Linked DNA regions of Actinomadura luzonensis. The main gene of each other region encodes a partner of the protein of the gene in region 2 in a complex. Links are inferred from orthologs where the notes say so. Each region holds a gene or a part of one and is shown on either strand. Other genes may lie near its edges. The genes, in order: MF672_RS03710 and sucB.

What was found.
Region 1: sucB (region 2) and MF672_RS03710 share a complex: the UniProt entries of both Escherichia coli proteins name them as parts of the 2-oxoglutarate dehydrogenase (OGDH) complex. The link is inferred for Actinomadura luzonensis from one-to-one orthologs.

Annotation. Positions count from the first base shown.
Region 1 is NZ_JAKRKC020000001.1:793,558-799,891, forward strand. Bases 1-4,194 are described here. They hold MF672_RS03710 (multifunctional oxoglutarate decarboxylase/oxoglutarate dehydrogenase thiamine pyrophosphate-binding subunit/dihydrolipoyllysine-residue succinyltransferase subunit), read left to right. Parts: upstream 1-337; coding sequence 338-3,994; downstream 3,995-4,194. Other genes in these bases: MF672_RS03705 (B3/B4 domain-containing protein), read left to right, coding at 1-132; MF672_RS03715 (DUF6104 family protein), read left to right, coding at 4,073-4,194. Also shown: more of MF672_RS03715, read left to right, coding at 4,195-4,252; MF672_RS03720 (DUF4097 family beta strand repeat-containing protein), read left to right, coding at 4,347-5,150; MF672_RS03725 (PadR family transcriptional regulator), read left to right, coding at 5,147-5,887; MF672_RS03730 (oxygenase MpaB family protein), read right to left, coding at 5,986-6,334. UniProt on the Escherichia coli protein: E1 component of the 2-oxoglutarate dehydrogenase (OGDH) complex which catalyzes the decarboxylation of 2-oxoglutarate, the first step in the conversion of 2-oxoglutarate to succinyl-CoA and CO(2).
Region 2 is NZ_JAKRKC020000002.1:2,824,834-2,841,027, forward strand. What follows is about bases 8,097-11,014. They hold sucB (2-oxoglutarate dehydrogenase, E2 component, dihydrolipoamide succinyltransferase), read right to left. Parts: upstream 10,342-11,014; coding sequence 8,851-10,341; downstream 8,097-8,850. Other genes in these bases: MF672_RS43480 (TIGR01777 family oxidoreductase), read right to left, coding at 8,097-8,766; lpdA (dihydrolipoyl dehydrogenase), read right to left, coding at 10,380-11,014. Outside these bases: MF672_RS43440 (glycoside hydrolase family 3 C-terminal domain-containing protein), read right to left, coding at 1-1,958; MF672_RS43445 (alpha/beta fold hydrolase), read right to left, coding at 1,997-2,812; MF672_RS43450 (VOC family protein), read right to left, coding at 2,788-3,174; MF672_RS43455 (AraC-like ligand-binding domain-containing protein), read right to left, coding at 3,270-4,226; lipA (lipoyl synthase), read right to left, coding at 4,338-5,267; MF672_RS43465 (M48 family metalloprotease), read right to left, coding at 5,310-6,293; lipoyl(octanoyl) transferase LipB, read right to left, coding at 6,367-7,059; MF672_RS43475 (Type 1 glutamine amidotransferase-like domain-containing protein), read right to left, coding at 7,098-7,835; more of MF672_RS43480, read right to left, coding at 7,873-8,096; more of lpdA, read right to left, coding at 11,015-11,744; MF672_RS43495 (leucyl aminopeptidase), read right to left, coding at 11,796-13,271; MF672_RS43500 (GntR family transcriptional regulator), read left to right, coding at 13,380-13,739; MF672_RS43505 (SdpI family protein), read left to right, coding at 13,736-14,707; MF672_RS43510 (CPBP family intramembrane glutamic endopeptidase), read left to right, coding at 14,704-15,621; MF672_RS43515 (adenosylcobinamide-GDP ribazoletransferase), read right to left, coding at 15,709-16,194. UniProt on the Escherichia coli protein: E2 component of the 2-oxoglutarate dehydrogenase (OGDH) complex which catalyzes the second step in the conversion of 2-oxoglutarate to succinyl-CoA and CO(2).

The DNA.
Region 1 (6,334 bases), on a different replicon or contig from region 2:
TTCCTGCTGGAGCGGCTGGAGCCGATGACGCTGGAGGAGCTGAAGGAGGCGGGCGAGGAGCTGGCCGATCTGCTCGCCGAGCTGTCGCCGGGGGTCAGGATCGCCACGCGGCTGCTGTCCCCGCGGAAGTAAACCTCTTCCCCCGACGTTGATACCAAACAGTAACAATCCCTGGCACCACCCGGATTGGCAGGGGGGGCGTGACCTCTTTGCACGGTCCTGAGAGGATCGTTCGAGGCGGCGCGCGTTCTTCGGCACGTGCTGCCAGTTCGGGCGAGTAGCCTTGGACAGGTTCTCTAACATCAACGCCGATCTGCGGAAGAGGGCGATTTCCGCCGTGTCGTCTGAGTCGTCGCGGACAAACCCGCTGGCAAGCTTTGGTCAGAACGAATGGCTTGTCGACGAGCTGTACCAGAAGTACCTCCAGGATCCCGAGTCGGTGGACAAGGCCTGGTGGAACTTCTTCGCTGACTACAACCCTGATTACGGGCCGGGCCGAACCCCGGTCAGGGAGGCGGCGAACGGCACTGCGACCGCTCCCTCTCCTGCCAAGCCACCGGCGGCGGCCCCAGCGGCGCCGAAGGCGGCCGCCACGGCCGAGAGGCCGAAGCAGCCGGCCACCCCGGTGCCCAAGGACGCCGAGGAGGTCAGGCTGCGCGGCGCCGCGGCCCGCACCGCGGCCAACATGGACCTGTCGCTGTCGGTCCCGACCGCGACCAGCGTGCGCGCCATCCCGGCCAAGCTGCTCATCGACAACCGCATCGTGATCAACAATCACCTCAAGCGGGGCCGCGGCGGCAAGGTCTCCTTCACGCACCTGATCGGCTACGCGATCGTCAAGGCGCTGAAGGCCATGCCGGAGATGAACTACTCCTACGCGGAGGTCGACGGCAAGCCGACGCTGATCAAGCCGGAGCACGTGGGCTTCGGACTGGCCATCGACGTCCAGAAGAGCAACGGCGAGCGCCAGCTCCTCGTGCCCTCGATCAAGGGCGCCGAGGAGATGGACTTCCGGCAGTTCTGGATGGCGTACGAGGACGTCGTGCGCAAGGCGCGCGCCGGCAAGCTCGGCGTCGACGACTTCGCCGGCACCACGATCTCGCTGACCAACCCGGGCACCATCGGCACCGTGCACTCCGTCCCGCGCCTGATGCCCGGCCAGGGCACCATCATCGGCGTCGGCGCGATGGAATACCCGGCCGAATACCAGGGGGCCTCCCCCGAGACCCTGTCGCGGCTGGCCGTCTCCAAGGTCATGACGCTGACCAGCACCTACGACCACCGGATCATCCAGGGCGCCCAGTCGGGCGACTTCCTGCGCCAGATCCACCGGCTGCTGCTCGGCGAGGACGGCTTCTACGACGAGATCTTCGAGGCGCTGCGCATCCCGTACGAGCCGGTGCGCTGGGTCCAGGACATCTCAGCCACCCACGACGACGACGTGGCCAAGTCCGCCCGCGTGATCGAGCTCATCCACGCCTACCGCGTGCGCGGCCACCTCATGGCCGAGACCGACCCGCTGGAGTACAAGCAGCGCAAGCACCCCGACCTCGACATCCAGTCGCACGGCCTGACGCTGTGGGACCTCGAGCGCGAGTTCGCGACCGGCGGCTTCGGCGGCAAGCCGCTGATGAAGCTGCGCGACATCCTCGGCGTGCTGCGCGACTCCTACTGCCGCACGGTCGGCATCGAGTACATGCACATCCAGAACCCCGAGGAGCGGGCCTGGATCCAGGCGCGGGTGGAGAAGCCGCACGCCTCGCCCGAGCGCGACGAGCAGCTCAACATCCTGTCCCGGCTCAACACCGCCGAGGCGTTCGAGACGTTCCTGCAGACGAAGTTCGTCGGCCAGAAGCGCTTCTCGCTGGAGGGCGGCGAGTCCCTGATCCCGCTGCTCGACTCGGTGCTCAGCGACGCCGCCGACGAGGGCCTCGACGAGGTCGTCATCGGCATGGCGCACCGCGGCCGGCTCAACGTGCTGGCCAACATCGTGGGCAAGTCCTACGCCCAGATCTTCGGCGAGTTCGAGGGCAACATCGACCCGCGCACCGCGCACGGCTCGGGCGACGTCAAGTACCACCTGGGCGCGACGGGCACGTTCACCGCGCCGAGCGGCCGCACCATCACCGCCTCCGTGGTCGCCAACCCCTCCCACCTGGAGGCCGTCGACCCGGTCCTGGAGGGCGTCGTGCGCGCCAAGCAGGACCTCATCGAGCGCGGCGAGGAGGGCTTCACCGTCCTGCCGGTGCTGGTCCACGGCGACGCGGCCTTCGCCGGCCAGGGCGTCGTGGCCGAGACGCTCAACCTGTCGCAGCTGCGCGGCTACCGCACCGGCGGCACCGTGCACGTGGTGGTCAACAACCAGGTGGGCTTCACCACCTCGCCCGCCTCGTCCCGCTCGTCGGTGTACGCCACCGACGTGGCGCGGATGATCCAGGCGCCGATCTTCCACGTCAACGGCGACGACCCCGAGGCCGTGGTCCGCGTGGGCCAGCTCGCCTACGAGTACCGCCAGGCGTTCCGCAAGGACGTCGTCATCGACCTCATCTGCTACCGCCGCCGCGGCCACAACGAGGGCGACAACCCGGCCTTCACCCAGCCGCTCATGTACGACCTCATCGACGCCAAGCGCTCGACCCGCAAGCTCTACACCGAGGCCCTGATCGGCCGCGGCGACATCACGGTCGAGGAGGCCGAGTCGGCGCTGCGCGACTACCAGGCCAAGCTGGAGCAGGCGTTCACCGAGGTCCGCGAGGCGGCGAAGAAGCCGCAGGAGGCGGCCGCGATGCGGGTGCCGCCCACCGAGGTCGTCAAGTGGTCCCACGACGACACCCCGACGGCGATCACCCACGAGACGCTCAAGCGCATCGTCGACACCCAGCTCAACCTGCCCGAGGGCTTCACGCCGCACCCGCGGCTCGCGCCCGTGCTGCAGCGCCGCGGCCAGATGGTCGAGCAGGACGCCATCGACTGGGCGATGGGCGAGACGCTGGCCTTCGGCTCGCTGCTGCTCGACGGCCACCCGGTGCGCCTGGTCGGCCAGGACTCCCGGCGCGGCACGTTCACCCAGCGGCACGCGGTGCTGGTCGACCGCATGACCGGGGCCGACCACACGCCGCTGAAGACGTTCAACGAGGGCACCACGAAGTTCTACGTCTACGACTCGCTGCTGAGCGAGTTCGCGGCGCTCGGCTTCGAGTACGGCTACAGCGTCGTGCGCCCCGACGCCCTGGTGTGCTGGGAGGCGCAGTTCGGCGACTTCGTCAACGGCGCCCAGACGATCATCGACGAGTTCATCTCGTCCGGCGAGCAGAAGTGGGGCCAGAAGTCCTCGGTCACGCTGCTGCTGCCGCACGGCTTCGAGGGGCAGGGCCCCGACCACTCCTCGGCCCGCATCGAGCGCTTCCTCCAGGTCTGCGCGCTCGACAACATGACCGTCGCCCAGCCCACCACCCCGGCCAACTACTTCCACCTGCTGCGCTGGCAGGTGGAGTCGCAGCGGCGCAAGCCGCTGGTGGTCTTCACGCCGAAGTGGCTGCTGCGGCACAAGGCGGCCACGTCGAAGGCGTCCGACTTCACCTCGGGCACCTTCCAGCCGGTCCTCGGCGACACGGCCGTCGACCCGGCGAAGGTCACCAGGGTCGTGATGTGCTCCGGCAAGCTCTACTACGAGCTGCTGGCGCAGCGCGACAAGCTGGGCCGCGACGACGTCGCGCTGGTCCGGCTGGAGCGCCTCTACCCGTTCCCGGCCGAGGAGCTGGCGGCCGAGCTGGGCCGCTACGGCGGCCAGGCGGAGCTGGTGTGGGCGCAGGACGAGCCGGTCAACATGGGCCCGTGGCCCTACCTGACGCTCAAGCTGGCCGAGGACCCGCAGACGCTGGGCGGCCGGCCGGTGCGCCGGGTGTCGCGCACGCCCAACAGCTCGCCGGCCTCGGGCTCGCACAACGCGCACGACACCGAGCTGGAGGAGATCCTCCACCAGGTGTTCGCCTGATCCGGTCAGATCGCGCGCGGTGCCGGCGGCCCTTCCGGGCCGCCGGCACCTGCCGTTTTCATCGAGAGTGAGAGAGCCATGTACTTCACCGATCGGGGGATCGAGGAGCTGGTCGAGCGGCGCGGCGAGGAGGAGGTCAGTCTGCTCTGGCTGGGCGAGCGCCTGCGCGAGTTCGTGGACCTCAACCCCGAGTTCGAGGTGCCGGTCGAGCGGCTGGCCACGTGGCTGGCCCGGCTCGACGACGAGGACGACGAGTAGGCCGCCGCCGCGACAAACGCGATACATCTTGAGTTTCCGCCCAACGCGACATATCGTGTTACTCGAAGAGACGTGTCGCCGGGAGGGCGGAAGCATGCAACAGTGGACGATCGAGGCGCCGGAGCAGCTGACCTTCGGTCTCGTGGAGTCGCTCGACGTGCGCATAGTCGCGGGCCGGCTGGCGGTGCTCGCCAGCGAGGGCCCGCCGACGCTGGAGGTGTCGGAGATCGAGTCGGCCTCGCCGCTCGTCGTCGTCTACGACGAGGACGCGAGATCGCTCACGATCGCCTACAAGGACCTCACCTGGGACGGCCTGCTCGGCTGGCTGCGCCGCGACCGGCGCAGGACCGTGCTGTCCATCACCGTCCCCAAGACGTGCCGGGTCTCGGCCGGCGTCGTGTCGGCGCCGACGGTGGTCGCCGGGTTCGAGCGGTTCACGCGGGTCAAGAGCGTGTCCGCGGAGATCGTCCTGGACGGGGTGAGCGGCGAGGTGACGGCCGACACCGTCTCCGGGGCCGTCGAGAGCCGGGCCATGGAGGGCGACCTGTCGTTCAAGAGCGTGTCGGGCGACCTCACCGTGGCCGACGGCACGCCGCGCCGGCTCAAGGCCAACACGGTCTCCGGCCGCGTCACCGCCGACCTGGCGCTGCGGCCCACCGGATATGTGACGCTCGCCAGCGTCTCCGGTGACATGCTGGTCAGGCTCCCGGAGAACGCGGACGCGGACGTCACCGTCCGGTCCACGTCCGGGCGGCTGATCAGCACGTTCGACGAACTGTCCGCCACGAACAGCCCGGGCATGAAGACCATGTCGGGGCGGCTCGGCGGCGGCATGGCCTCGCTGTCGGCGACCACGGTCTCCGGCGAGGTCGCGCTGCTCAAGGGGGAGAAGGAATGAGCCCTGTCTTCGGTCACGGCCGGCTCCGGCTGTACCTGCTCAAGCTGCTGGAGGAGAGCCCGCGGCACGGCTACGAGGTGATCCGCCTGCTCCAGGACCGCTTCCTCGGCGTCTACTCGCCCTCCCCCGGCACCATCTACCCCCGGCTGGCCCGGCTGGAGGAGGAGGGCCTGGTCACCCACGAGGTGGCCGACGGCAAGAAGGTCTTCTCGATCACCGACAAGGGCCGCGAGGAGCTGAACGCCCGCCTCGACGAGCTCGACGACCTGGAGGAGGAGATCTCCGCCTCCGTCCGCGACATCGCCCGCGAGGTCAAGGAGGACGTGCGCGAGACGGTCAAGTCGCTGCGCGACGAGCTGACCCGCATCGCCAAGGACGCCCGCACCACCGGCCGCGAGGACCCGGCGGGCTTCGGCCGGCGGCAGAAGGAGGAGTTCCGGCGGCTGAAGGAGGAGCAGCAGCGGCAGTGGCAGCAGCACGCCCACCAGTGGCAGGGCGAGAGCGAGCGGCTGACCAGGGAATGGCGCCGGATGTGGACCGAGATCTGGGCCACGCTCGGCGGCGCCCCGCCGAACCGCGCCGAACTGGACGCCGAGCTGGGCGAGCTGCTGGCCGACTTCGTCGCCGAGGCGCGGGAGGAGGCCTCGCGCGCCCGCCTGACCCGCGAGAAGCTGACCGACCTGCGCACGGCCCTGGACGACGCCGCCCGCTCCGTCCGCGACATCCTCGAACGCTGACCGCCACCCCGGGACAGCCACGTCACCTGCTGACCGCCACCCCGTACGGCCACCCCGCGCCTCGATCGACCTACGAGCCCCAGGCCGATCGGCACCCCTCACGCCGTGCGCAGGCAGTCCTCCAGGCGCGACGTCGCGCGGGCCGCCCGCCGCGCGCGATAGGCGATCGGCATGTACCGCAGCCGCTCCGGCAGCCGCGGCGTGAGCACCGCGACCGCGTGCCCGACCCGGCGCAGCCGCCGCTCCTCCCTGGCCGTCCAGCGCAGTCCCAGCTTGTCGCGTACGGCGGCCGGCAGGGTGCCGACGGTGAGGAAGTGGCTGAACTCCCCCGCGCCCGCCCCCACCGGCGGCCATAACCGGCGCAGGGGCGCCGGCAGCCCCGGCGGCACGGGCGTGCCGCGGACGGCGGCCAGCACGTCCAGCGCCGTCGGATGCGGCTCCAGCCGC
Region 2 (16,194 bases):
CCGCCCGGCTCGGCGTCGCCGAACAGCACGTCGGCCAGCGCCGTCCCGGCCTCCTGGCCGGGGAACCAGGTCAGCAGCACAGCCGCCGCGTCCGCCGCCCACGGCAGCTCGACCGGCGAGCCCGCGTTGACCACCACCACGGTGCGCGGGTTGGCCGCGATCACCGCCCGGATCAGCTCGTCCTGGCGGCCGGGCAGCGCGAGAGTGACCCGGTCGAAGCCCTCGCTCTCCACCTCCGGCGTGGTCGCGGCCACCACGACCGCCACGTCGCAGGCGGCGGCCACGCGCACGGCCTCGGCCAGCAGCTCGTCCTCGCCCGGCCCGGGCGCGGCGTGGCCCAGCGTGAACGCCACGAACGCCATGCCGCCGAACACGCCCGACGGGTGCGTCACGCACAGCTCGTACGGGCGGCCCGCCGCCATCGGCACGCTCACCCGCTGCTCGGGCGGCGACAGGAACGCCGCCGCCGGGTCGCCGCCGGGCGCCTCGACGGTCGCGTCGAGGACGACTTCGCCGTCCACGCTCATCGTGAACGCGCCCACCCCGGCGACCGACAGCACGTGCTCGCCCGAGACCTCCGGCGTGTACGTCGTCCGCAGCCGGACCGCCCGCAGCCGCTCGCCGTCCACGTCGCGCGGGAGCTGCCCGATCCAGCGGGCCTCGGCGACGGGCAGCGGGTGCGCGGCCAGCACGCCGCCGTCTGCGTCCAGGAACTCGGCCCTGGCGGGGGAGGAGATCGGCGACAGGCGGACGCGGGGGTCGGTGCCGAGGGCGTGCCGGACCTCGGCGCGGGCGCGCAGGCCCGCCAGCGGGGAGACGACCCGGTCGGGGAAGACCTGGGCGCTGCCGCCGCCCATGATCCTGGCCTCGCCGGCGGCGGCGCCGATGACGGCGAGCGTGACGCCCTCGCGGAGGGGGAGCAGGCCGTCGTTGGTCAGCAGCGTGCAGCCCCGCACGGCCACCTCGCGGGCGAGCGCCACCCCGTCGATCTCCTCGCGCGCCGGCGCGGCCTCCGCGGCAGCGGCGGACGAGGAGGCAGCGGGGGACGAGGAGCCGGCGGGGGAGGAGGCGGCGGACGAGGAGCCGGCGGGCGGGCGGAGGGCGCCGACGCGGTGGGCCAGGCGCAGGACGCGCCGGACCCGGTCGTCGATCGCGGCCTCGGGCACCCGGCCCTCGCGCACCGCCGCCTCCAGCTTGTCCCCCCACGGCCCGTACGGCCCGGGCATCGCCACGTCGGTGCCGCCGAGCGCGGCGGCCTCGGTGGAGCGCACCGCCGTCCAGTCCGACACCACGAGCCCGTCGAACCCCCACTCGTCCTTCAGCACCCCGTTGACCAGCTCGGCGTGCTCGGTCATGGTCGTGCCGTTGACCGCGTTGTAGGCGGTCATCAGCCCCCACGCCCCGGCCCGCACGACCCGCTCGAACGGCCGCAGGTAGACCTCGCGCAGCGCCTTCTCCCCGACCCGCACGTCGGCGGTGAACCGGTCGGTCTCGAAGTCGTTGGCCACGAAGTGCTTGGGCGTGGTGGCCACCCCGCCCTCCTGCACGCCCTCGACGTAGGCGGCCCCGATCTCGCCCGTCAGGTACGGGTCCTCGGAGTAGCACTCGAAGTGCCGGCCGCCGAGCGGCGAGCGGTGCAGGTTGAGCGTGGGCGCGAGCAGCACGTGCACGCCCTTGCGCCGGGCCTCCTGGGCGAGCAGCCGCCCGGCCCGCCGGACCAGGTCGAGGTCCCAGGTCGCGGCGAGCGCGGTGGGGCTGGGCAGCGCGATCGACGGGTCGCCGGGGCTCCACTGCTCGCCGCGGACGCCGATGGGCCCGTCGCTCATGACGAGCCGGTCGAGGCCGATCCGGGGCATCGGGGGGAGCGACCACATGTCCGCTCCGGTGAGCAGCCGGATCTTGGCGGTCAGGTCGAGGGAGGCGACAAGCACGTCGAAGTCCACGCCGACAGTCTTCACCAGAAAACCGACCGCTCAATAGGTTTGTAACCTTAGCGTTACCTCTGGGCGAAGAACTCCAGCAGCTCGGGCGCCAGCGCCTCCACCGCCACGCCGTGCGTCTGGTCCTCCAGCACCCGGTGCGCCGCGCCGGGCACCGCCGCGGCGACGGCCGCGCCCGCGTTGCGCATCCAGGCGGGGCTGTCCTCGCCGGTGAGCACCAGCGTCGGCCGGTCGATCGCGGCCAGCCGGGCGGCCGGCAGCGCGTTGCCCGGCCCCAGCACGGCCGCCTCGTAGGCGAGCGTGTGCGCCACGGCCTCCGCCTCCGCCCAGAACGGCTCCGCGCGCATCGCGGCCACCGTCGCGGCGGGCATCTCGGCCGCCTCGACCATGAACCGCTCCACGGCCTCGCCGCGCCGGCCGGCCGCCACCAGCGCGCCGAGCTGCGCGGCGAAGTCGTCCGGCAGCGGCGGCGCGGAGTCGTCCACGTGGTACGGCGGCTCCCACAGCGCCAGCTCGCGCACCCCGGGCAGCCGCCCGGCGGCCTCCAGCGCCAAGGCCGCCCCCGACGACCCGCCGAACACCTTCGCGCTCCCGCCGGCCGCCGCGACGACCGCGGCCAGGTCCTCGATCTCCCGCTCGACGGCGTAGGGGGCGGTGTCGCCGCTGCCGCCCCGGCCCCGCCGGTCGTAGCTGTAGACCGTGAACCAGGGGGCCAGGGCCTGGGCGAGGCCCGCCAGCGTCGGGTGGCCGCGCTCCATCATGGCCCCGGCCACCAGCACCACGGCCGGGCCGGAGCCGTAGCGGTCGTAGGCGATGGGCGTGCCGTCCGCCGAGACGGCCGTGCCGCTCAGGACGACGGCTGCACCAGGCACAGCGCCTCCCAGTGGTGGCCGTCGAGGTCGGCGAAGCCGCGCTGGTAGCGCACGCCGTCCTCCTGCTTGACGCCTGCCGGGGTGGCGCCGGCCGCCAGCGCCTTGTCCACCAGCGCGTCCACCTGCTCGGGGTTCTCCATGCCGAGGACGAGGATCGCCTCGGTGCCCGCGGTCGCGTCGGCGACGGGCTTGTCGATGTAGGAGGCGAACACCGGCTCGGTCAGCAGCATCACCTGCGTCTCCTGGTTGATCACGACCGACGCCATGCCCTCGGCCATGCCGAAGATGGTGAAACCGAGCGCGGTGAAGAACTCCTTCGACCGGTCCAGGTCCTTGACCGGCACATTCACGAAGAGCTGCATTTCCGGATCCTTCCTCTGCCAATCGGCTGAACACCTTCGATTCTGCCGATCAGGGAGGCGCCGGTCTTGCACGCGCGTGCCAGGCCGGTTGACGTTCAGCGCACGGCGCCCGCGCGCCGGTACTCCGCCGGCGGCATCCCGTACGCGCGCCGGAACAGCCTGCTGAAGTGCGCGGAGTCGGGCAGCCCGTAGCGGGAGGCGATGGCGCTGACCGGCTCGCCGCCGCCCCTGGCCAGCTCCGCGCGGCAGCGCTCCAGCCGCCGCTGCCGGATCCAGGCGGCCACGGTGGTCTGCTCCGGCTCGAACAATCGGTGCAGGTAGCGCACCGACACGTGGTGGGCGGCGGCGACGGCCGCCGGGTCGAGCTCGGGGTCGCCGAGGTGCTGCTCGATGAAGGCGTGCACGCGCAGCAGCAGCGTGCGCTCCCTGGAGTCCTCCGGCAGCGCCCGCGTCAGCTCCAGCCGCTCCGCGACGGCCGTGCCGACCAGGTCCATCACGACGCCCGACAGGCGGGCGGCGCTGGCCGGGGCGTACGTCTCGTGGTCGGCGGCCACCCGCCGCAGCAGCGGCACCGCCAGGGCGGCCGTGCCCGACTCGCCGCCGATCGGCACCGCGGCCAGCCGGGCCACGGCGTCCACGGGCAGCGTCAGCAGGTCGCGCGGGAAGCTGAAGACGGCCAGCCGCACCGCGCTGTCGTAGGCCAGCTCGTACGGCCGGGTGAAGTCGTAGATCGCGAACTCGCCCCGGCTGAGCTGCGTGGCCCGGCCGTCCTGGGCCAGGCGGGGGCTGCCGGACAGGGTCAGCACCACCCGGTAGAGCTCCGGGTTGTCGCGGCTGATGAGGCCGGGCGTGCGGTGCACGCTGTGCGGCGTGGACGTGCGCACGCTGCCCACCCCGACCGGGCCGAGCCGGCCCAGCTCGATCTCGCCGCGCAGCGGGGCGTCGGGGTCGATGCGCAGGTCGAGCGGCCCGAGCGTGTCACAGACGACGCTGCGCCACATCTCGTGGCGGCGCCGGGCGGGTAAGTCGCTGGTGCGGATCAGGACACTCATGACATCGGCCCCCGTCGTCGGCAGTCCCGCCATCGTAACGAGCCCCGCGGACACCGGCGACGGCACGCGAAAGGGCCCGGGGCCGCGCCCCGGACCCTCCCGTCAGCGCTCTCAGGCGGTCTGCCGCGCCGCGATGGCCTGCTGGTAGAGCCGGCCCGCCCGGTAGGACGAGCGCACCAGCGGCCCCGACAGCACGCCGGCGAAGCCGATCGCCTCGGCCTCGGCCTGCAGCTCGACGAACTCCTCCGGCTTGACCCAGCGCTCGACCGGGTGGTGGCGCGGCGTCGGGCGGAGGTACTGCGTGATCGTCAGCAGGTCGGTGCCGGCCGCGTGCAGGTCGCGCATGGCCTCGACGACCTCCTCGCGGGTCTCGCCCATGCCGAGGATGAGGTTGGACTTGGTGACCAGGCCGGCCTCGCGGGCCATGGTGATCACCTTGAGGGAACGCTCGTAGCGGAAGGCCGGGCGGATGCGCTTGAAGATGCGCGGCACGGTCTCGACGTTGTGGGCGAACACCTCGGGCCTGCTGGAGAAGACCTCCTCGAGCTGGCCGCGGTCGCCGTTGAAGTCGGGCACCAGCAGCTCGACGCCGCAGCCGGGCAGCAGCGCGTGGATCTGGCGGGCGGTCTCGGCGTAGAGCCAGGAGCCGCCGTCGGGCAGGTCGTCGCGGGCGACGCCGGTCACGGTCGCGTAGCGGAGGCCCATCTGCTGGACGGACTCGGCGACCCGGCGCGGCTCGTCGCGGTCGTACTCCTTCGGCTTGCCCGTGTCGATCTGGCAGAAGTCGCAGCGGCGCGTGCACTGGTCGCCGCCGATGAGGAACGTCGCCTCGCGGTCTTCCCAGCACTCGTAGATATTGGGACAGCCCGCCTCTTCACAGACCGTGTGCAGGCCCTCGCGGCGCACGAGCGATTTCAGCTCGGTGTATTCGGGGCCCGTCCTCAGCTTGGTCTTGATCCACGGGGGCTTGCGCTCGATAGGGGTCTCGGCGTTGCGCACCTCCAGGCGGAGGAGCTTTCGGCCTTCAGGAGCAACGGTCACCTTCTCAGCTTACGTCCGCCCGCGACGTCACCCGGCCGGGGGTCAGCTGATGAGGCCGAAGCCGCGCACGGCCCGCGCGTAGTGGGCGCGCAGCTCCTCGTCGACGCGGTCGGAGTCGGCGCCGGAGAGCAGCTCGGCGTCCGGGGCGGAGGTGAGCACGCCGTCGTCGGTGAGCAGGAACCGGGTCAGCGCGCCCTCCCTGATCGCGGCCACGCTCTCGCCGCGCAGCGCCGCCGCCTGCATCGGCGCGAGGTAGCCGCGCCCGGCCGCCAGCGCCTCCAGCTCGGCCAGCTCCTGCGCGGGGACCGCGCGCAGCGCCCGCTCCCGCTGCCTGCGCAGCACCGCCTCCTGGCTCGCCGGGGCCAGCCGGGCCAGCGCGTAGCGGGCCAGCAGCACCGGGCCGCCCAGCACCCGGCCGACCAGGCGGCCGAAGAAGCCCGCCACCTCGTACGCGGTGCCCGGCTGGTCGGCGTACCCCAGCGAGGACGCGGTGATCCTGGTCTGGGCCTCCTCCCTGACGCGCAGCGGCGCGGCCTCCATCAGCGCCTCGCGCCAGGCCTCCAGCGTCTCCATCGCCCCGCCGACCACCAGCTCCTCCCCGCCGGGCGCCCGCGCGTACGCCGTCACCAGCAGCGTCACCCGCTGCCGGGCGGGCAGCGCCAGCCACAGGGGCAGCCCCACGACGAGCACCGGCCGGCGGGCCGCGCCGACGGGGCCGTACCAGGCGTCGGCGGCCAGGTCGCGGAGCGCGACCACGCGCGGGCGGCGCACCCCGACCCGGTCGGCCACCCGGTCGGCCAGCGCGTGCAACTCGGGCGCGGCGGCGCGCTCCAGCACCTCGGCGTCGGCGGGCAGGGCGGGCAGGTGCGGGCGCAACACCCAGGCGACGGCCAGGCTGAGCCCGCCCAGCAGCCACGCGATCAACGATCCCGCGTGCGCGGCGATCGCCCACAGGCCGACCGCGGCGAAGCCCAGCGTCATCAGGTGCACCAGCGACGCGAGGACGAGAGCGAGGAGGCGCTTCACACCGGCGATGGTAAAACGGCGCTTGTCCGGATTCTGTCGAATATCGGTGGCGATTCGGTCACCGGCCCAACCGTCACCGGCGCAGCAGGTCCTCCTCGTGCAGGTCGAAGCCCTCCCTGCCGAGCGCCTCGGCCAGCCGCTTCTCCGCGATGGGCAGGACCTCCTCGACCACGATCCGGCGGCCGGTCTCCGCCGACAACGACGAGACGCCCACGTCGGGCAGCCCGCACGGCGCGATCCGGTTGAACCAGCGGGGGTCGTTGGCGCAGTTGAGCGCGAAACCGTGCATGGTGACGCCGCGCGAGACCCGGATGCCGACCGCGCCGAGCTGGCGGTCGGGCAGCCCCAGCGCGGGATCGCCGATCGCCCACACCCCCGCCCGGCCGCTCACCCGGCGGGCCGAGACGCCGAAGTCGGCGCACACCTGGATCATCGTCTCCTCCAGGCGGCAGGCGTAGGCCACCACGTCGGTGACGCCGACGATCGGGTAGGCCACGAGCTGCCCGGGGCCGTGCCAGGTCAGCCGGCCGCCCCGGTCGACGTCCACGACCGGGGTGCCGTCGGAGGGACGCTCGGCGGGCGCGGTGCGCCGGCCCGCCGTGTAGACGGGCGCGTGCTCGAGGAACAGGACGGTGTCGGGCAGCTCGCCCGCCGCCCGTTTGCCGTGCACCCAGCGCTGCAGCGACCAGGCCTGCTCGTAGGGGACGTCGACACCGAGTCGGACGATGGCCAGTGCGTGGGGATCGTCCCCGGGGATGGGGCGCATGAGCCTATTGTGCCGTTCCCTCACCCTTGAAGGGTAATTCAGGGGGTCAGCATGCGGGGCTCGATCCGCAACTCCTTCACCCCGTCGGCCCCGTCGTGTTCCAGCCGGTAGGCGTAGCCGCCGGGCTCGACGCTGACCGCCTGGATGAACTCGGTGCCCACGTAGTGCAGGCCGACGCCCTCGTCGGCGGCGTAACCGCCGGGCAGCTCGCCGCTCGCCACCGACTGCTGCAGCAGCGGCCGGCGCTGCGGGTCGGAGTCGTAGTGCACGCCGCACGAGTACGGCAGCAGGCCCAGCCCGTCGGCCCACACCCGCAGCTCGGGGCCGAAGGAGTCGGTGTTGCCGCCCACGTGCCAGCACAGCGCGCCCGCGCTCTGCCCCGACAGCACCACGCCGGCCCGCCACGCCTCGCCCAGCGCCTCGTCCAGGCCGTGCAGCCGCCACAACGCCATCAGGTTCGCCACGCTGCCGCCGGAGACGTAGATCATGTCCTGTTCCAGGATCCACGCTCTCGGATCGGGCACGTTGGGCATGGGGAACACCGTCAGATGGCTCAGCTCCACGTCCCACCCGGCGAACGCGCCGTACATCTTCAGGATCCAGTCGGAGTCGTCGCCCAGCGCGGTCGCCATCAGGCCCAGCCGCGGACGGTCCTGCCCGGTCAGGTCGAGGCCGTAGCGCAGCAGCCCGCTCGCCTCCAGGAACGAGTAGCGCGGGCTCGGGCGGAACGAGCCGCCCCCGATCGCGAGGATGTGCGACTGGCCTGACCGTGTCATCTCAAGAACTCCCCACCGGCAGAGAAACGAACGGCCACTAGAGTACGGCGCGCAGCGCCTCGTCGAGTCGGGTATGGGCGAAGCGGTAGCCGCTCGCGGCCAGCTTGCCCGGCAGCACGCGGTGGCTCGGCAGCAGCCCCGCCCGCGCGAACTCCCCGAGGCCGAGCGACAGCGCGAACGCCGGCACCGGGATCGGCATCGCGCCGCGCCGCACCGCCCGCGCCAGCGTGCGGGTGAAGGCGGCGTTCGTGACCGGGCCGGGCGAGGTGAGGTTGACCGGCCCGCGCACCTCCCGCTCGCGCAGCAGGTGCAGCACCGCCCCCACCCAGTCGGCCTCGGTGATCCACGACCAGTACTGCCGGCCCGAGCCGAGCGGCGCGCCGAGCCCCATCCTGAACAGCGGCAGGACGCGGCCCAGCATCCCGCCCCGCCCGCTCAGCACCAGGCCGGTGCGCAGCGTGACGGTCCTGATGCCGGCCTCCCCGGCCCGCGCGGCCTCGCCCTCCCAGCGCTCGCACAGGTCGGCGAGGAAACCGTCGCCCTTGCCCTGGCTCTCGTCGATCTCCCGATCGCCGGTGTCGCCGTAGAAGTCGACCCCGGAGGCCGACAGCAGCACCTCGGGCGGGCTGGACAGCTCGCGCAGCGCGTCGACCAGCGTGCGGGTGCCCGCGACCCGGCTGGCGACCAGCTCGCGCTTGTACGCCTCGCTCCACCGCCGGTCGCCGATCGGCGCGCCCGCCAGGTGCACCGCGGCCTCGGCGCCCTCCAGCGCGGACGGGTCGGCGAGCTTGTCGCCCGGCCGCCAGGTCACCTCACCGGGGCCGCGGGCCGGCCGCCGCACCAGGCGCACCACCTCGCGCCCCTCGTCGCGCAGCGCCTCGACCAGCGCCGTCCCCAGCAGCCCCGACGCCCCCGTCACGATGATCCCCATGACCACACAGTACGCCCGCCGGGACGCGAGAGGCCGGACGCCCCAGGAAGGGACGCCCGGCCCGGCGCACGTGCGGGAACGGCCTTACGCGAGGCCGAGCTGGGCCTCGAAGCGGCCCTCCTCCAGGCGGCGCTTGATCGTCGTCAGGAAGCGGGCGGCGTCGGCCCCGTCGACCAGGCGGTGGTCGTAGGTCAGCGCCAGGTAGACCATCGAGCGCACCGCGATGACCTCGCCCTCCGGCGTGTCGAGCACGACGGGACGCTTGACGACCGCGCCCGTGCCGAGCATGCCGACCTGCGGCTGGTTGAGGATCGGGGTGTCGAACAGCGCGCCGCGGCTGCCGGTGTTGGTCAGCGTGAACGTGCCGCCGGTGATCTCGTCGGGCGTCACCTGGTTGTTGCGGGTGCGCTCGGCGAGGTCGGTGACCTTGCGGGCGAGCCCGGCGAGGTTGAGGTCGCCGGCGTTCTTGACGACCGCCGCGAGCAGGCCGCGCTCGGTGTCGACCGCGATGCCGAGGTTCTCGACGTCGAAGTAGGTGACCTCGTTGGTCTCGTTGTTGATCGTGGCGTTGAGCTTGGGGTGCTGCTTGAGCGCCTCGACCGTGGCCATCGCGAAGAACGGGGTGAAGGTCAGCTTGACGCCCTCGCGGCGCAGGAAGTCGTCCTTCGCCCGCGCCCGGAGCTGCGCGATCTTGGTGACGTCCACCTCGACGACCGAGGTGAGCTGCGCGGCGGTCTGCAGCGACTCGACCATGCGCTTGGCGATGGTCTGACGCAGCCGCGTCATCTTCTCCGTACGGCCGCGCAGCGTCGTGTCGACCTCGACCGGCTCGGGCGCCGCGGCGACCGGGGCCTGCGCCGCCGGGGCCGGGGCCTGGGCGGCCTGGGCGGCGGCCGGAGCCGGGGCGGCCTGGGCCGCGGCGGCCTTCTCGCGCTGCGCCTTGGCGGCCTCCAGCACGTCCTGCTTGCGGATGCGGCCGCCGACGCCGGTGCCGTTGATCGCGTCGAGGTCGACGCCGTGCTCGTTGGCGAGCTTGCGCACCAGCGGCGTGACGTAGGGGCTCTCGCCCGACGGCTGCGCCGGGGCGGGCGCGGCCTGCGGGGCCGGAGCCGCCTGCGGGGCGGGGGCGGCCTGCTGGGCGGGCTGCGGGGCCGGGGCGGGCGCCGGGGGCGGCGTCTGCTGGGCGGGCTGCTGGGCGGGCTGGGCGGGCTGCTCGGGAGCCGGCTGCGGGATGGAGGAGGCGGGGGCGGCCTGGGCGGGCTCGGGCTCCGGCTCCGGCTCGGGCTGCGCCGCGGGGGCCGGGGACTCGGCGGCCGGGGCGGCCGCGCCCTCCTGGGCGTTCTCGTCGATGATGGCCAGCTCGGCGCCGACCTCGACGGTCTCGTCCTCGGCAACGACGATCTTCGTGAGGACGCCCGCGGACGGCGACGGGATCTCGGTGTCGACCTTGTCGGTCGAGACCTCCAGGAGCGGCTCGTCGGCCTCGACGCGCTCGCCCTCCTTCTTCAGCCAACGGGTTACGGTGCCCTCGGTCACGCTCTCGCCGAGCTGGGGCATCTGTACGGAGACCGGCATCGTTATTCTTCTCTCGCGTTCTGATCTCGAGGGCTGGACTAGTTGTGTACGTGCAACGGCTTGCCGGCGAGGGCCAGCATCGCCTCACCCATCGCCTCGGACTGGGTCGGGTGTGCGTGGATCAGCTGGGCGACCTCTGCGGGCAGCGCCTCCCAGTTGTAGATCAGCTGGCCCTCCGTGACGAGCTCGCCGATGCGCCGGCCCACCATGTGGACACCGACGACCGGGCCGTCCTTCTGGGCGATGACCTTCACCGCGCCGGAGGTGCCGAGGATCTGGCTCTTGGGGTTTCCCGCCAGGTCGTAGACCTGCTCGACGATCTCGATGCCGCGCTCGGCGGCCTGGGCCGAGGTGAGGCCGACCGAGGCGACCTCGGGGTCGGAGTAGGTGATGCGGGGCACGCCAGCGTAGTCGATGGGCGGCGGGTTGAGGCCGGCGATGTGCTCGGCCACCATGATGCCCTCGGCGAACCCGGCGTGCGCGAGCTGCGGCGTCGGGATGAGGTCGCCGATGGCGTAGACGCCCGCGACCGAGGTGCGGCAGTGCTCGTCCACCACGACCGCGCCGCGCTCGACGGCGACGCCCTGCTCCTCGAAGCCCAGGCCGGCCGAGACCGGGCCGCGGCCGACCGCGACGAGCAGCAGCTCGGCGTCGAGGGTCTTGCCGTTGGCCAGGGTGACCACCACGCCCGTCTCGGTGGTCTTGGCGCTGTCGAAGAAGACGCCCAGCTCGTACTTGATGCCGCGGCGGCGGAAGGCCCGCTCCAGCAGCTTGGAGCTGGACTCCTCCTCGGTGGGCAGCAGGTGCGGCAGCGCCTCGACGATCGTCACCTCGGCGCCGAAGGAGCGGTAGACGCTGGCCAGCTCGACGCCGATCACACCGCCGCCCAGCACGATCACCGAGCTCGGCACGCGGTCCATCCGCAGCGTGTGCTCGCTGGTGATGACGCGCTCGCCGTCGATCTCCAGGCCGGGCAGCGACCGCGGGGCCGAGCCGGTGGCGAGGACGACGTGGCGGCCCTCGTAGACCTCGTCGCCGACCTGCACCCGGTTCGCGCCGACCAGGCGGCCCTCGCCCTCGACCACCGTCACGCCCGCGCCCTTGAGCAGGCCCTGCACGCCCTTCCAGGCCCGCGTGACGATCTTGTCCTTGAAGGCGTGCACGCCCTGCACGTCGATGCCCTCGAAGCGGGCCTTGACGCCGTAGGACGCGCTCTCGCGGGTCTCGTCGGCGATCTCGGCCGAGTGCAGCAGGGCCTTCGTGGGGATGCATCCCCTGTGGAGGCAGGTGCCGCCGATCTTGTCCTTCTCGATGAGGACGACCGACTTGCCCAGCTCAGCCGCCCGAAGCGCGCACGCGTAACCGCCGCTGCCGCCACCTAGGACGACGATGTCGTAGGCCACAGGAAGGCTCCTTGGTCGGGGTGTTCGTGATGGCTCATCTTTTCATCTGTTTCAGATGCTCGCGTGCCGCTCGGCGAGTCCGATCAGGGTGCGGGTGACCGCGCCCGTGCCGCCCTTGGGGACGTATCCGTACGGCTCGCCCTTGTTGAACGCGGGCCCCGCCATGTCGATGTGCGCCCAGCGCACGCCGTCCGGGACGAACTCCTTGAGGAAGATGCCCGCGGCCAGCATGCCGCCGAACCGCTCGGGGTGCAGGTTGGCGATGTCGGCGATGGGGGAGTCGAGGCCCTTGCGCAGCTCCTCCGGCAGCGGCATGCCCCAGGCGTTCTCGCCGGCGGCGTTGGCGGCCTCGACGACGAGCTCCCTGACGGCGTCGTCGTTGGCCATGACGCCGGCCGTGCGCCAGCCCAGGGCGACGATCTGCGCGCCGGTGAGGGTGGCCACGTCGACGATCAGGTCGGGGTGGTCCTCGGCGGCGCGGGCGATGCCGTCCATCAGCACCAGGCGGCCCTCGGCGTCGGTGTCGAGCACCTCGACGGTCTTGCCGCTGTAGCTGTGGATGACGTCGGAGGGGCGCTGCGCGGTGCCGCTCGGCAGGTTCTCGGCCAGGCAGAGGTAGCCGACGGCGTTGACCGGCAGCCCGAGGCGGGCGATGCCGAGCAGCGCGCCGAGGACGGCGCCCGCGCCGCCCATGTCGGACTTCATCCAGTCCATGGACGCGGACGGCTTCAGCGACAGGCCGCCGGAGTCGAAGGTGATGCCCTTGCCGACGTAGGCGAGCGTCTTGGTCGCCTCGGGGTGGCTGTAGGCGAGGCGGACCAGGCGCGGCGGGTTGGCCGAGCCCTGGCCGACGCCGATGAGGCCGCCGTAGCCACCGTCGCGGAGCTGCTTGTCGTCGAGCACCTCGACGCTCAGCCCGGCCTCGGCGCCCTTCTGCTCGGCGATCTCGGCGAACCTGGCCGGCCACAGGTCGGAGGGCGGCGTGTTGACCAGGTCGCGGACGAGCGCGACCGACTCGGCCAGCACGCCCGCGCGCTCGGCGGCGGAATCGGGCTGCCCGGAGACCACGGTCAGCTCGGCGACGGGGGCCTGCTGCTCGCCGGTGGTGCGGTAGCGGCCGAAGGAGTAGGCGCCCAGCAGGCCGCCGAGCGCGACCGCCTCGGCCTCCTCGGGGGTGCCGGCGGGCAGGGCGAGCGCGGCGCGGGCGGTGCCGGCCAGCGAGCGGACGGCGGCGCCGGCGGCCCGGCGCAGCGTCTCGGCGCCGGCGCCCGCGGGGGCGCCCAGACCGACCGCGACCAGCAGCGGGGCGGCGATGGCGCCGAACGTGGGCAGCTTGGCGAGCTCGCCGCTCTTGCCGGTGAAGGCGACCGCGCGGAGCGAGGCGGCGAGCTTGCCGCCGAAGGCCGCGTCGAGGGATTCTGCGCCCGCGGCGGGGACGGGTCCGTCCTGGCCGTGCGTGAAGCCGACGATCAACGCGTCGGTGTCTAGCGAGACGGGATCTGCTGAGTTCAGCCGCACAGTGGTCACGTAAACCGATGCTATCCACGTCTTCTGACTACTCACAAACAGGGGTTCATCCTACAAATCAGCGGGCTCTGTCGTTGTCGGCGACATGGTGCTAGTGTCATTAGCATCATGCTGCTGACGCTCGACCTGAACGACGCCCGGCCCCTGCACGAGCAGGTCGCCGGCGCCATCCGGCGCGCCATCGGAGAGGGCTCCTACGCGCCCGGCGACCGCCTGCCGCCCGCCCGCGACCTCGCGCAGGCGCTCGGCATCAACCCCAACACCGTCCTCCGCGCCCTGCGGGACCTGCGCGACGAGGGCCTGCTGGAGTTCCGGCGCGGCAGGGGCGTCAGCGTGGCGGGCCCCGCCACCGGCGCCGTCGCCGGCCGCGCCCTGCTCGTCCAGCGAGCGCGCGAGCTGCTGGAGGAAGCCCGAAGGTACGGCTACGGCCGTGACGACCTCATCACCATCCTGGAGGAGCTCCCATGAACCCCCGAGTGACGGCCGCCGCCTGGGGCCTGCTCGTCACCGCCGTCCAGATCGGGCTGCCACTGGCGGTGCGCGGCCGGCTGCCGGAGCCCATGGCCACGCACTGGGGCGTGGGCAACCGGCCCGACGGCTCGATGCCCTTCACCCGCTACGTGCTGATCGAGACCCTGTTCTGGGTGCTGCCCTGGGTCACGGCGCTCGCCGTCGCCGGCACGGGCCGCGCTCTGGAGCACAGGCAGGGCCGCATCGCCTGGTGGGGCGGGCTGTTCGGGCTCGGCGTGTTCGCCGCCGGCCTCAACGTGAGCACCGTGCTCGCCAACCTCGGCGCCGCCCACTGGACGCAGGCGCGGCTGACGGCGCCGCACCCGCTGGTCGTCGTCGCCGCCGCCTGCGCGGCCGGCGCGCTCGCCGCCTACCTGGGACGCGGCGAGCCGGACGTCCTCCCCGCCGGGCACCGCGAGCCGCCGCTGCTGCGCCTGCGGCCGGGGGAGCGGGCGGTCTGGGTCGGCCACGTCACCAACCCCTGGCTGGCGCTCATCACCCTGGTCGCGGCCGGCGGGCTCGTCGTGCTCGGCGCGCTCTCCCTGGTGGGCGTGGCCGGGGGCCAGGTGGCCGCCGCCGTCCTGCCCGCGCTGGTCATCATGCTGGCGGTCGGGCTGCTGACCTCCTCCGCCTCGGTGCGGGCGGGCGGCGACCACGTGGTGATCCGTCTCGGGCCGCTGCGCGTGCCGGTCCGCCGCATCCCGCTGGCGAAGATCGAGTCGGCCTGGGCCGAGGACCGCTACCCCAGCCAGGTCGGCGGGTGGGGCGTCCGCGGGCTGCCCGGCGGTGCCACCATCATGTTGCGCGGCGGCCAGTGCCTGGTGATCGCCTACCGGTCGGGGGGCCGGCTGGCCATCAGCGTCGACGACGCCGCCCGCGGCGCCTCCCTCGTCAACGCCCTCATCGCGGAGCGGGTGCAATCATGAAGAAGCCTCTCGTCGTCTTCGTCGTCCTGGCCTTCGGGCTGTCCTGGCTGGTGGCGCTGCCCCTCTGGCTCGGCGGCGGGCTCGGCTCGCCGCTGCTGGTCGGGCTGGCCACGCTGATGATGTTCACGCCCAGCGTGGGCGTGCTCGGGGCGTGGGCGGCCGGCCGCACGCCGGTGCGGCAGTGGGCCCGGCGGACCGGGCTGACGCTCGGCGAGCGGAAGGGCCGCACCGGCCGGTACGTGCTCGGCGCCTGGATCGGGGTGCCCCTGCTGGTGCTCGCCTCCATCGGGCTCAGCGCCGCCGCCGGGCTGCTCAGGCTCGACCTCGACGGGCTCAGCCTGCTGCGGGCGGCGTACGAGGCCCGCGGCGTGCCCGCGCCCGACGACCTCGGGACGGCGGTCACGCTGCCGATCCTGCTGGGCGTGCTCGCCGGGCCCGTGCTGAACGCCGTCCCGGCACTCGGCGAGGAATGGGGCTGGCGCGGCTGGCTGCTGCCCCGGCTCGTCTCCTCCAACGGCGTCCTGGCCGGGCTGCTGCTGTCAGGGGCGGTGTGGGGGCTGTGGCACGCGCCGCTCACCCTGCTCGGCTACAACTACCCGCGGCTCGGGTCGTGGGCGGCGCTGTTCTTCATCGGCTTCTGCACGCTGGCCGGGGTGCTGCTCGGGTGGCTGCGGCTGCGCACCGGCAGCGTGTGGCCCGCCGTGGTGGCGCACGGCTCGCTCAACGCGGTGGCCCCCGCGGTCCTCATGCTGGGGGACGCCGCCGCGCCGCCGAACGAGGTGCTGGCCGGGATCACCGGGCTGGTGGGATGGGCGGTGCTCGCGGTGGTCTGCGCGGTGCTGCTCCGCCTCGCCCCGGTACGCCCGCCCGCGCCGCCCACCCCGGCCGAGCCCGCCCCCGCCTCGGCCGCCTGACCCGCCCCCGCCTGGGCTGCCTGGCCCGCCCCCGCCTCGGCCGCCTGACCCGCCCCGCTTTCGGCCCGTCGCCCGCGCCCTCGCCGCTCAGCCCAGGACGGCGCAGGCCACCAGCGCCGCCGCCGTGGCGGTCTCCACCAGCGCGCCCAGCACGTCGCCGGTGATCCCGCCGAGGCGGCGGCGGGCCCGCCGCAGCAGCGCCAGGGCGGCCAGCAGGCCGGTGAGCAGGGCGGCGGGCAGGGTGAGGAAGGCCGGCAACCGCAGCCCGCACCCCACCGTCACCGGGCCGTCCCGAAGTTCATCCCCGGTGTCGTCCGAGGTGTCGCCCGCGCCCATGAAGCGCGGGTCCCACCCGAGGGCGCCATCGGGGGTCGCGAGGAACGCCTCGTTGATCGTCTCCTCGGTGTCGCGGGTGTCCGAGCCGGTGAGCCAGGCCGCCGTCTCCGCCGCCCACGCGCGCGGCGCGTCCCGCCACCAGCCGATGTCGACGCTCAGCCCGAGCCCCGCGAAGGCGAGCAGCGCGGCCAGGGTGACGAGCCAGGGGGCGGCGGGACGCACCGAGCCGGCGACCGT